One region of the Nitratidesulfovibrio vulgaris str. Hildenborough genome, then DNA from elsewhere that is predicted to be linked to it. Evidence: predicted binding sites of a transcription regulator. Region 1 holds the regulator's gene; each other region holds the start of a gene.
The links. Region 1 encodes sigma-54, which starts transcription at its own class of promoters, with help from an activator protein. Its sites were predicted from a motif close to CTGGCACGGNNNNTGCTT; they were not measured.
Positions count from the first base shown of each region.

Region 2: DVU_RS00730 (DVU0150 family protein) is a predicted target of sigma-54. The motif match lies at 2,437-2,454, and genes of this name have one in related genera.
Region 3: DVU_RS10685 (glycyl radical protein) is a predicted target of sigma-54. The motif match lies at 2,623-2,640, and genes of this name have one in related genera.

Region 1 is NC_002937.3:1,710,852-1,715,064, forward strand. Features, by position in the region: gene lptC (LPS export ABC transporter periplasmic protein LptC) at 1-136, shown strand, start outside; gene DVU_RS07710 (LptA/OstA family protein) at 146-736, shown strand; gene lptB (LPS export ABC transporter ATP-binding protein) at 733-1,458, shown strand; gene rpoN (RNA polymerase factor sigma-54) at 1,602-3,032, shown strand; gene hpf (ribosome hibernation-promoting factor, HPF/YfiA family) at 3,091-3,630, shown strand; gene DVU_RS07730 (PTS sugar transporter subunit IIA) at 3,640-4,089, shown strand; gene rapZ (RNase adapter RapZ) at 4,098-4,213, shown strand, end outside.
Region 2 is NC_002937.3:181,449-185,661, forward strand. Features, by position in the region: gene DVU_RS00715 (lipoprotein) at 1-198, opposite strand, end outside; gene DVU_RS00720 (DUF4881 domain-containing protein) at 271-882, opposite strand; gene DVU_RS00725 (sulfite exporter TauE/SafE family protein) at 905-1,957, opposite strand; gene DVU_RS00730 (DVU0150 family protein) at 1,979-2,275, opposite strand; gene DVU_RS00735 (sigma 54-interacting transcriptional regulator) at 2,595-4,213, shown strand, end outside.
Region 3 is NC_002937.3:2,361,089-2,365,301, forward strand. Features, by position in the region: gene DVU_RS10685 (glycyl radical protein) at 1-2,409, opposite strand, end outside; gene DVU_RS10690 (sigma-54 interaction domain-containing protein) at 2,819-4,213, shown strand, end outside.

The DNA of each region.
Region 1 (4,213 bases):
TGTCATAGAGGGTGAGGACGGGGTTGTTGTGCACTGGTCCCGTGCCGATGCCGCTGCACCGAATGCCTCCGGTACCTCCGGGAACCCAGACCGGGCCACTCATGCCCCGGCAGAGACCGCCCCCGCTGCACGATAGGAGATTCATATGGCCAGTAGGCTTGTTCCCTTTCTTCTCTCCCTGACCATGGCTGCTGCCGTGGCGTTTCCTGTGCCGACCGCCTGCGCGCAGCCCAAGGCGACCGCGAATCCCGCCCAGAAATCTGTACCGACCACTGTCACCGCGCAGCGCATGCAGTATGATGCGAACAAGCAGAGTGTCGTGTTCGAGGGCGATGTATACGTCAAGCGTCCCGACTTCGAACTGTGGTCGGTGAAGCTGACGCTGCACCTTGGCAAGTCCAAGGAAGGCAAGAGCGGTGGAGACGTGCCGGGTGGCATGGATGCCGGTGAGATTGAACGTATCGTCGCCGAGAAGAATGTACGGATGGTGCGCGAAGGGCGTAACGGTACATGTCAGAAGGCCACCTATACCACCAATGACGGGCTCATGATCATGGAAGGCTCGCCTGTCCTCTTCGACAAGGAGAACGTGGTGAAGGGCGAGGTCATCTATTTCTACACTCGCGAGAATCGAAGCGAAGTGCATGGTGGCACCTCGCGCCCTGTAGAGGCCGTGTTCACCTCTTCGTCTTCCGCGTCGCTGCCCGGAGCGGAAAAGGCAAAGGAGTCTGAATGATGGCCGTATTGCAAGGCGAAGATCTGCGTAAGCGGTTCGGGCAGCGCGAGGTCGTGCGGGGTGTCTCCGTCTCGGTACAGCAGGGCGAGATCGTCGGGTTGCTCGGGCCCAACGGCGCGGGCAAGACCACGACGTTCTACATGCTCACAGGCATCATCAAACCCACGGCTGGCATCGTCCGACTGGACGGACAGGACATCGCCGACTGGCCTTTGCATGAGCGCGCTCGCGTGGGGTTGAGCTATCTGCCTCAGGAGAGCTCCGTATTCAAGAGGCTCACCGTTCGTGAAAACCTTGAGATCATCCTCGAGCATACCGGGCTTCCGGCTGCCAGACAGAAGGAGCGTGCCGAGGCGCTGATGGCGGACTTCGGTATCGCGCATCTTGCCAGTTCGCGTGCCATGCACCTTTCGGGCGGTGAGCGGCGCAGACTCGAGATCGCGCGGTGCATGATCCGCGAACCCAAGTTCGTGCTGCTCGATGAACCATTCGCAGGCATCGACCCGCTTGCCGTGGGTGATATTCAGGGGCTTATCCGCAAGCTGCGTGATCGCGGGATAGGGGTGCTCATCTCCGACCATAACGTGCGGGAGACGCTCACCATCTGTGACCGGGCGTACCTGGTCCATCAGGGGCAGGTCATTCTGGACGGCACACCCGAGCATATCGTAGGTGACGAACAGGCCCGTCTTGTCTATCTTGGGGCGGACTTCTGCCTCTAGTCGGCATCAAGCTTGCATCCTGCCTCGCGCTGTGTCATGATACTACGTAACGCACTGTTGCACGGTACTTTTCTTCTTTTGCTAACAGAAGGTGGATATCGCGCATCTGGTGCTTAACATGACGGCGAGAGGTTCCTTGTTCAATGGCACTCGAACTTAGACAGCAACTCAAGCTGAGTCAGCAGCTTGTCATGACGCCACAACTGCAGCAGGCCATACGCCTTTTGCAATTGTCACGTCTTGAGCTTGTCGAGACCGTTCAGCAAGAGCTTCTTGAGAATCCGTTCCTTGAAGAAGGAATGGATGAAGGCGCTGCATCTTCTGCCTCAGAAGCCTCCTCGCGTAAAGACGAATCTGCGCCGGAGGCGTATGACAGGGAATTGTCGCGTAATGCCGACTGGGAAGACTATCTTGGCGAATTCGCCAGCTCTTCGCGGCAGGCGCAGGTACGCGAAACTGAACTCCCCGAGGAGATGACCGCGTTCGAGGCGCGCTATTCTGCCCGCCCATCGCTTGAAGGGCATCTCATGTGGCAGTTGCGTCTTTCGCGTCTTACAGAAGACCAGAAGGGCATCGGTGAAACCATCATCGGCAATATCGGCTCTTCGGGATATCTTCAGGCCTCTGTCGAAGACATTGCAGAGATGTGTGGTGCCGATGCTTCCGAAGTCATTCCGGTATTGCACGCCGTCCAGCGTTTCGACCCGGTAGGTGTTGCCTCGCGGACTCCGCAGGAATGTCTGCTGATTCAGATCGAAATGCTTGGCTACGACCGCGACCGTGTTCTCGTCGAACTCGTTCGCGACCACCTCGAAGACCTTGAAACCCGCCGTTACAAGCCGCTGCTGCGCAAGTTCAAACTCGACATGGATGATCTCAAGGAATACCTTGATATCATACAGTCTCTCGACCCCATGCCAGGTTCGAGCTTCGGGGGCAGCGACCCCATGTTCGTAAGCCCCGACGTGTTCGTGTACAAATACGACGATGAATTCGTCATCGTGCTTAACGACGACGGGCTGCCCCATCTGCAACTCAGTTCGCTGTACGACCAGAGTCTTGCCGGTGTGACGGGCAAGGACAAGGACTTCGTGCAAGAGAAGGTGCGTTCCGCGTCGTGGCTCATCAAGAGCCTCTATCAACGGCAACGCACCCTGTACAAGGTCGTTGAAAGTATTATCAAGTACCAGAGGGGGTTCTTCGAGGATGGCGTGACCCGTTTACGGCCACTCATCCTCAAGGACATCGCCGACGACATCAGTATGCACGAGTCGACCGTGAGTCGCATCACGACGAACAAGTTCGTCGCCACGCCTCACGGTGTGTTCGAGCTCAAGTTCTTCTTCAACAGTGCGCTCGAACTTGATGATGGCAGCCAGGTCGGTTCAGAGAGTGTCAAGGCTCTGATCAAGAAACTCATCGGCGAGGAGAATCCCAAGGAACCTCTGAGCGATGAGCGAATCGGCGAGATACTGAAGGAACAGCTTCAGGTTAATATTGCCCGGCGTACGGTTGCGAAGTATCGTACAGCCATGAATATCCCCTCTTCGTCCAAGCGTAAGGAAGTTTTCTGACGTAGCACGAAGAGGCCCGGCCGCAAGGCACGTGTTCCATCGAACCCAGGAGGAGCTTATGAACATCGCATTCACGTTCAAGAACTTCGAGCCCTCGGAACACCTCAAGAAGTACGCCCGTCGTCGCTTCGAAAAGCTCGCCCGGTTCGTCGGCAAGTCTGCCAACCTCGAGTTGCAGGTGGCCCTTTCTCTGGACAAGTTCCGTCAGAAGGCCGAAGTCCAGCTTGTGGGCGACAGCATCAACATCGCCGCCGTCGAGCAGTCCGAAGACATGTACGCGACCATCGACCTCGTACTCGACAAGCTCGAAGCACAACTCAAGAAGCATGTCTCCCGCGTCAAGGAAAGACGGCGCTCTGCCCGGACGAATGCCAATATCGACGTGTTCACCTATCATACTGAAGGTGAGGGTGAAGACAGGGCCATCGTGGGTACCGACCAGTTCGTGCCCAAGCCTCTGCACGTTGACGAGGCTGCCATGCAGCTTGATGCGCTCGATTACGAGTTCCTCGTCTTCCTGAATGCCGAATCGGAACGGATCAACGTGATCTACCGCCGCAGGAACGGCGACTTCGGGCTCATCGACCCCGTCGTCTAGAGTGTCGTGATGCGGCTTGACGAGTATCTTAGCAAAGACCTCATAATTCACGAGATCTCCGCCAGCACCAAGGAAGAGGTGCTGGCGGAACTTGTGAATGCCGTTTGCCGGGCTCACCCTGAGGTAGACGGGCGTGCAGCGCTGAAAGTGCTGCACGAGCGCGAGCAACTCGGTACGACTGGCATCGGCGACGGCATCGCCATCCCCCACGGCAAACTGTCCGACCTCGGGCGCATCGTTCTGAGTGTCGGTCGTAGCAGTGCCGGATTCGGCTTCGACTCGCTTGACGGCAAGCCCGTGCACATCGTGTTTCTGGTGCTTGCCCCGGAACATGTGGCGGGCATGCATCTGCGCGTTCTGGCGCACATATCGCGGTTGCTGAAAGACGTCGCATTCAGAAGGGCATTGATAGAAGCCCCTGATGCGAATGCAATGTGGGAACTTCTTTCAAAGGCTTGAGGCAGCCCATGTCGAGCCCCGCGCGTTCTGCCGATGACGGCTTCGAAGCCGGATTCCCCGTCCTCATCGTCTCCGGACTCTCCGGGGCTGGCAAGAGCACTGTTCTCAACGTCTTCGAAGACCT
Region 2 (4,213 bases), 1.5 Mb from region 1:
GCGGAGAAGACGCTTGCCAAGCCAGCCCACGAAGAGGGTGGGGACGAGGGCCGTGAAGAACGTCTTGCAGAATACGGGGGTGAACTCGTCGGGCTGGAGTGAGGCCCTGTACATGGCGAGGAACACGCAGGCCACCACGAGAAGGTTCACTGTAAGTACGAGGCCCCTGCGGGCAAGTTCGTGTCTGTAGTCACTCATGTCTATTCTCCCTGTGGGCGGCGGGGCCGGCCATCCGGCCCCGCCTTGCGTAGGGGGGGGTGTCTTTGCAGACTACTTCTTGAAGATGTCGGTCTTGCTGATGTTCATGAAGCGGAGCGATACACCTTCGGTCTTGTAGTATACGCGCACTTCGTCACCGGCTTCCCATGTATGATCGGGCATCGAGAAGTACTCGTCGGGTACCGAGAAGGTGCAGAGCATCTTCTGGCGACCGGAGTAGATGGTGATGGTCTTCTTGTCGCGATCGACCATGGGGAACTTCTTCGCCGTATCGGTGGCCTTGTCGAACACCAGCGGGTGCTGCCTGTCGATGTTCTGCTGAAGGTCGATCACGGTGATGGTGATGTCTTCGAACGCCTGGGTCTTGGGGTTGAAGATCTTCACGATGTTGGCCTTCGTGTCGAGCTTCATGCGCAGGCCGGCTTTGGGTTCAGGCCCCATCTCCGCCGGGTCGGCCGGCAGTTTGTAGGTGTGGGGCGGCAGGGTCGAGTAGTCGGGGTTCATGGGCTCTGCCAGCTTGTCCTGAATCAGGGTGACGGTCTTGGCCTGCTTGTCGAAGGCGATGACGCGTCCCTGGTCGACCTTGCCGTATTCGCCGCAGCCCACAAGGCCGAGAGGAAGGGCCATTACCATCAGCGTGAGCAGTATGCGCTTGATGTTCATCATAGTCTCCTTTCGTGGGCCGCTAGTTGGCGCGCTTGCGGGCCAGTTCCATCTGAACGCCCTGAACCATGCGGACGAAGATGTACAGCGACATGCAGGTCACGAGGCCAAGGACGAGTACGGTGGCACCGGCGTCGAGGAAGGCCTTGTACTGGGGCACCCAGGGCTGGACGAGCTTCATCAGGATGGAGATGGCGCAGCCGACGACGGCGAGGCCGAAGGCGATGCGGATGCCGTAACCCTTGATGTACTTGGTGGCGACAGCGCCCACCTGCGCACCCATGGCGGCACCGACGAGCATGATGATGGCGGCTACGAGTTCGGTACGACCCTTGTATGTGTAGGTCGCTGCACCGTAGAGGCCGGAGATCATGACTTCGAAGAGGTCGGTACCGACGGCCACGTGGGTCGGGCAGCCGATGAGGTAGATGAGGGCGGGCATGCGGATGAGACCGCCGCCGATGCCGAGGATGCCTGCGAGCCAGCCGGTGAGGAAACTCACGAAGATGGGCAGCCATGCGGAGCAGTAGATGCCGGCTTCCTTGAGGTGCACCATCGGGGGGATCTTGATCTTGTGCAGGGCCTTGTGCCATTCGACGCCCGTGGCGCCAGCTTCGAGCTTCACACCCTTGGCCGCGGCTTCACGTTCCTTCTGGCGACGCTTGGCCACGTCGTGGAAGACCATCCACGCGATGAGCGCGAGCAGCACGATGTAGATCCAGCGAACGACCTTCTCGACGCTGCCTAGCCGTTCGAGCCACATGACCATCTGTGCACCGGCTTCGAAACCGACGACCGTACCCACCAGCATGATCATGCCGAGTTTGTAGTCGACGTTGCCGAACTTGCCGTGGCGCATGGTGGAGATGAGCGACTTGCCCGCCATGTGCGCGATGTCGGTGCCGATGGCGAATGCCATGGGGAAGCCGAGGATGTTGAGGCCGGGGGTGACCATCCAGGCGCCGCCCATGCCGAAGAAGCCGCCGATGATGCCAACGCCCACGCCCAGGATGATGAGGCCGGGCCAGAAGATCTTAACGCCCGCGATGGGCATCAGGATATACAACCATTCCATGGTGTCCTCCGTCGTCCTTTCCTAGTGTTCCGCGAGATCGCGCGACTTCAGGTCGATGCCGATGTGGTTCATGATGATGTCGGCGATGACGCCGAAGATCACGCCCACGAGGGGAATCAGGATGATGGTGAGCACCGTGAACTGGAGATGGCTCTCATTGTAGAGGTTCGCCCACCAGGCGAGGACGCCGTCGAGTTTGCGCGTGTCGGCTACGATGACGACGGGGGCACCGCCGCCACCAGCGGCGAGCGCCGTGCCGGGCAGTGCGATGAGCATCAGCATCAGCGACCACCAAAGCTTGTTGAGTCTGGCCTTCATGTCTTCCTCCTTGCATGTTGCGTTCGGTGGCAAACTCCCGGCCCTGCCGGGGCGACCCTCTGCGGCCGGGTGCCACCCTGCCTCTTCCGCGTTCCGCCCTCTTGCCCGGGGCGGAGTGTTCCCGAAAAGCGTAAGACGCGTCGCGTCTGTTGCCTTTGCTTGAGCAATGGCCGTGCCAAAGCTGATTTTCGTGATGGCAACATGCTGAAATCGAAGGAAGCTTGTAAGAAGTGTTGCGCGATGCTCCGAAAGGAGTTACGCAGAAACAACACCTCTGCGCGATTCGTTCCGTCTGCGAAAACCTCTTTATGGGGGGGATATGCGCTTCTACCGGCCGCCCATCATCGGCAGCGTCTTCAGAACCGACCGCTCCGCCAGGGAGTGGAGCATCCCCAAACGGATGCTCCTTGTCGGAGTGCCGCTTCTGGCGGCGGTGCTGGCGTGTTTCGCCTTCGTCACCTACAAGGTGGGCGCGCACTATCTGACGACAGCATATTCGCGGAATTCTCTCACCCGTGCCAAGGCACAGGCCCACGAGATAGCATCCCGACTGGAGACGGCCCGCAACGAACTGCTGTTCATGGCCGACGGCATCCTCGACCCGAAAAGACTTGCCCGCTACCTGCAAGGACGCACGGAGGCCGAAGGGCTGCGCTACCGCGAGATAGCCTTCCAGGGAAACGGGGGCAAAGACGATGCCTTCGTGCTGCTCAACACAGGGCGTGGGGTGGTATCCATACCTCCCGATACGGCCCTCGCCACACGCTTCGGCCCCTTCACGCGGCAGAGTGCGCCCACCGACCCGCAGCCGGGGCAGGTGTATCTTTCGCAGCCGCTGGAGGTCATCTATCCCAGTGTGCCGGTGCCCGGTGGCGTGCAGACTCTGCCTCTTCATGTCATTCGCCTTTCGACGCCTGTCTTTGCAGAGGACGGCACCATGCGCGGCATGCTGCTGCTGTCGCTGGACGTGGTGGCCTTGCGCAACGTGCTGTCACTCTACGCCTCGCAGCGTTCCCCTCTGCACATCTATCCGCAGGAGAGCGAGCGGTATCGCAGTTTCATGTTCGACCCCGCGGGGTGGATACTCTTCCAGTCGGAATCGCCCGACCTGCCCGATGCCGACCTCTCCAATGACGTTGTGCGGTCCGGATTGCAGGGCGACCTTGGCAGGACAGGGCTGGACATCGCCTTCAGGCCCGGGCCGGAGAATGAGAACTACTGGGCCATGGTGTCGGAGGTGCAGGCGGGACGGGCTGGCTTGAGCACGCTGGGTTCGCGCTTCGCCGACGCCGCGTCCCTCAACCGTTCCAGCTTCGTGAGTTATGTCCCCATCGTCTTCCGGGGCGGGCCGGGGCAGCTGCCCTCCGTGTATGCCGGGCTGGGGTTCATCGACACCAGCTTCATGGTCATGGCCTCGTCCTACAAGTTGGCGGGTGCGCTTTCCGTTGCCCTCGGGCTTGGGGTGTTCGTCATCACCATCGTGATGGTGTCCATGGGGGTGCGCATTGCGCGCCCGCTTATCCAGCTTGCCAACGCCATCGAGAACAAGGCCGCTGAGGATGACATGTCACCCATGCAAGATGCGCTACTTCCACGGGAAGCGCATTTGTTGCGCAAGGGGGTGAACATGATCCTTGCGCGATTGCGTGAAGTGGTGCAGGCGTCGTCGTTGCATGATGCGCGATCGCTCGCTGCGCGCAAGAGGCAAAAGGTCTGTTTTGATACTGAGCTTGCCGTGAGCGCCTCCGACATGCCCGACCCCGACAGCGAGAAGATGCCGGGCATCGTGGGGGTCAGCCCTGCCGTGAAGTCGCTGCGTGCCCTCATACGCAAGGCCGCATCCATCGCCGCCGACGTGCTCATCATCGGCGAGACCGGTACCGGTAAAGAGCTCACGGCAGAGGCGATTCATGCCAACAGCAGCAGGGCGAAGGGGCC
Region 3 (4,213 bases), 650 kb from region 1:
CTTGTCGAGGCGGGTGAAGTAGGCGCTGAAGCCTGCCACGCGCACGACGAGGTCGGCGTATTCCTGCGGCTTGCACTGCGCGTCCTTCAGGGTATCGGAGCTCACGCAGTTGAACTGGATGTGCGAACCGCCGAAGTCGCAGTAGGTCTTGATCAGCGACACGAGGGTACGGGCACCGGCAGGCCCTTCGATCACCGAGGGGTTGAACTTCACGTTGAAGTGGTTGGCCCCGTAGCGCACGGTGTCGATGGCTTCGGCACCGGACTTGATGAGGGCGGTGATGCCTTCATGGTCGGTACCGGGCATGGCGGAGACGCTACCGTCGGTGAGTGCCACGCCAGCCTTGCGGCCGTTGGGCAGTGCGCCCATGAGCGAACCGAAGTAGTTGTGGTACGACAGCGAGTAGGCGTCCAGCGGGGTGCGGTAGCCGAAGCAGTCCGGGCCCTGCGCACTGTGGATGGCGTCCACGTCGCGGTAGAAGCGCTGCACGAAGTGCTCCACTTCGGGGTAGTCGTTACCGTGCTTGGGCGCCTCGAAGCACATCTTGCGGATGTCTTCGTAGCCTTCGAAGTTGGCCTTCAGGGCTTCAAGCAGCTTCTCCATGGTCACCTGCTTCGTTTCGAAGACAAGGTACCTGATGGCCAGCAGCGAGTTGGCGGCGTCGATGCCTGCGGTCATGATGGGGTTGACCTGCGGGTAGCGCGTACCACCGGCCTCTTCGCACATGCCCTTGTCGATGCAGCCGTCGTACATGGCCGAACGGAAGACGCTGGGCACAACCTGAAGCCGGGCCATCTGGCTGAGGTCGGAGTGCTTGCGCGAGATGTTGAAGAGATGGTCGAGTTGCTTCTTGGTGGCTTCGTACACTTCCTCGAAGGTGGTGAAGGTGGTCGGGTCGCCGGACTCGACGCCCACCTGCTTCTTGGTCACAGGGCACTTGCCGTTGTTGAGCATGAGCTCGACGACCTTGGCGAGGCAGGGCTGGTCTTCCTGCGTGATGAAGCTGCCCTTGCCGCAGATGCCGGTGGACACGCACCCGTAGTTGCCGCAGTTGCGGGCGTCTTCGAGGGTGATGCCGCCTTCGTACTGCGCGAAACGGGCGAGGTTGCGCTGGATGACCACGTTGTTGTTGAGGATCTGGGGCTGGCCGGAGCCGCCGCGGATGCACTCCACAACCTTCTTCATGTACGAGTCCTTCAGCTTCGGATGGTAGAGCAGGGTCAGCGTGGGCTGGATGTTCTTCATCTGAATCTGGGTGTCGAGCAGCACCTCTTCGAGTTCGGTGCTTGCGTCGTCACCGTTGGCGTCGACACCGCCGATGGTGATGGACTGACCGGTGTGACCGGACAGGGTCATGGCGTAGGAGGCCCCCTGGTACTCGCCCAGTTCGAGGTGCTTGATCCACTGGAACTTCAGCAGGGTGAGCACCTGTTCGCGGGTGAGGTTCCCCTCTTCGATGTCCTTCTTGTAGAAGGGGTACATGTACTGGCCGTAACGACCGGGCGAGGTGGCGCAGGCCATCTGCTCGGTCTCGATGGCGAGGTGGATGAACCAGAAGGACTGGATGGCTTCGCGGAAGTTGCGGGCCGGGTATTCAGGCACGCGGCGGCATATCTCGGCGATCTCGAGCAGTTCTGCCTTGGCCTTGGGATCGCTCTCTTCGGCGGCGGTCTTCTCGGCGAGTTCGGCGTAGCGATGCGAATGGGCGATGACAGCCTCGAACGTCACCAGCATGGCGCGGTAGAGGTCATGCTTCTCCTTGTTCGCAAGGGTGGTGGGGCAGGCTTCGAAACGTGCGCGCACGTCGTCGGCGAGCCAGCGCAGGCCCTTGTTGAGCACCAGCGGATAGTCGGCGATGCCCGAGCCGCTGGCGACGCTGACGTTCTCGTAGTACATGCCCGCCTTGGCGAAGGGCGCGGGGTTGATGCCGTACTTCTCCTTGAACATCTTGTTGTTCAGGTCGATGCAGGTGCGGCCCTTCCACAGCTTGTAGGTCTTCTCGAGAAGCTCTTGCGTCTCCTGCGGGATCTTCATCTCGCCAAGAGAGGCCATCTTGGCCATCTGCATCTCTTCCTTGATCCACGAGACGTTCCATTCGGGGTAGGCGTACACGCCAGCGCGCACACCGGTGAGGGTGCCCACGATGGGGTTGCCGTCGAGGAATATCTTCTTGCGGAGGAGCACCCGCTCAAGCAGCTTGGCGCGGATGTAGACGACGGGCTCGCCCTGGAATTCGTCGTAGACGTCGAGAAGGCACTGCAGACGTTCGGGGTCCATCACCTGCGGCGCGGCAAGAAGAAAGTCCTTGAGTTCCTTGACGCGCGATTCGGCGGTATCCCAGTTGATGCCGTAGCCCTTGTTTGCAGGGGTCTGGCCTTCGGTGTTCGATGCGGAAGAAAGAGCAGCCATTTCAATCTCCTGTGTTGTGAACGTCGTTGTTGCCACTACGTTTCATTTCGTCGGGTCACGTTGCGCCATGTGCCGCCCCGTGCATGAGGGCTTCGGCATCCGGCATCATGTCCATGCCTCCCGGCATGGAGTCCGGTCAGCATCGCGGGATGGGTAGCGGCGTCACGCCTTTCATCGTGTGCGTCCGTGCCCGCCCTCTCTGCTTGCCCTTTTCTGCACAAGCCATGCCACGGCCCTTTCACAGCCGCCCGACGTTGCCAACACTACGGAATGCCCTTCCCTTCTCGCCTTTTTTCACAATCTCCGCCGACCATTTTTTATCGATTGAGAAAAAAACTTTCTTTTCACAAAGAAATCTTCTAGGTTCCCTTCCCGACCACACCATGAGCCTTCCGTGCGAGGACCCCCCATGATGCCCCTAGACAGCAGCACTTTCGCCGACGTAAGCCGCGCAGCCGTTCTCACGCCGGCCATGCAGACCATATGGGAAAGTATGGGGGTGGGGGTCGCCGTGGTGGACGGAGAGGGCATATGCCGCTTCATGAACACCATCCAGCGGCGTGTGGACGGTTTCAGCCGCATTTCCGTGGTCGGGCGGCACATCACGAGTCTCTATGTACCGCACGAACTCGAATGCATCCCCACCATCGAGTGTCTCCGCAAGGGCGAACCCATCCTGAAGAAGGCGTACTGGTACAAGACCACCAACAACTACCTTGCCAGCACAGTCACGGACTTCATCCCCCTCTATGACGCGGGACGTAAGGACGGGGTCATAGCCTTCACCATCTGGACGGGAACGACAGCCTTCGCCGAAGGGCGCAAACGCCAGCCCCGCCCGCCGCAGCCCAAAGGGGCGGCCTATGACTTCTATACGTTCGACAGCATCGTGGGACAGGACGCCAACCTGCGCGAGGTCATCGCCGAAGCGCGTACGGCAGCCGCAACCTCTTCGCCGGTGATGATCTGGGGGGAAAGCGGCACGGGCAAGGAGGTGTTCGCGCAAGCGATCCACTCCGAGAGCGACCGCAGACAGCGACCGTTCATCCCCGTGAACTGCGCCGCCATTCCCGAGAACCTGCTCGAAGGCATCCTCTTCGGCACGGTCAAGGGCGCGTACACGGACGCCGCCGACAAGCCCGGGCTCTTCGAAGAGGCCGATGGCGGCACCCTGCTCTTCGACGAGCTGAACTCCATGCCGCTGGGTTTGCAGGCCAAGCTGCTGCGCGTATTGCAGGAGAAACGCGTGCGCCGCCTCGGTTCGCATACGGAAGTCCCGGTAGACGTGCGCATCATGAGCATCCTCAACGAAGAACCGTTGCAGGCCGTGGAACATGGCGTCCTGCGGCGCGACCTCTTCTACCGTCTCGCCGTGGTGGGCATCTCCGTGCCGCCCCTGCGCGAACGCAGGAACGACATCCCGCTTCTCGCCCGCATGTTCATCGACCGTTCAGAATTGGCGACGCGCCCCGGTGGGCCGGGGACAGTCGGCGTCAACGACGATGTACTGCACATGTTCATGCACTACGACTGGCCGGGCAACATCCGCGAACTCCTGCATGTCGTGGAGGGCAGCCTCGCGCTTCTGGGTGATGGCCCGGAGATATGCCCCGCATGTCTGCCGCGGCACTTCCGGGAGGCATGCCATGCGACGGGGAGCACTCCCGCAACGGTTTCGGACATCGTGACGCAGGCCCCCACCCTCCCCGCCCCCGCGGCCGCTGCCGGCGAGACCGGCGATGCGGGCCTCTACTACGACTACCGGAACATCCGCAAAAGCCACGTCGTCCCGCTCAAGGGATGC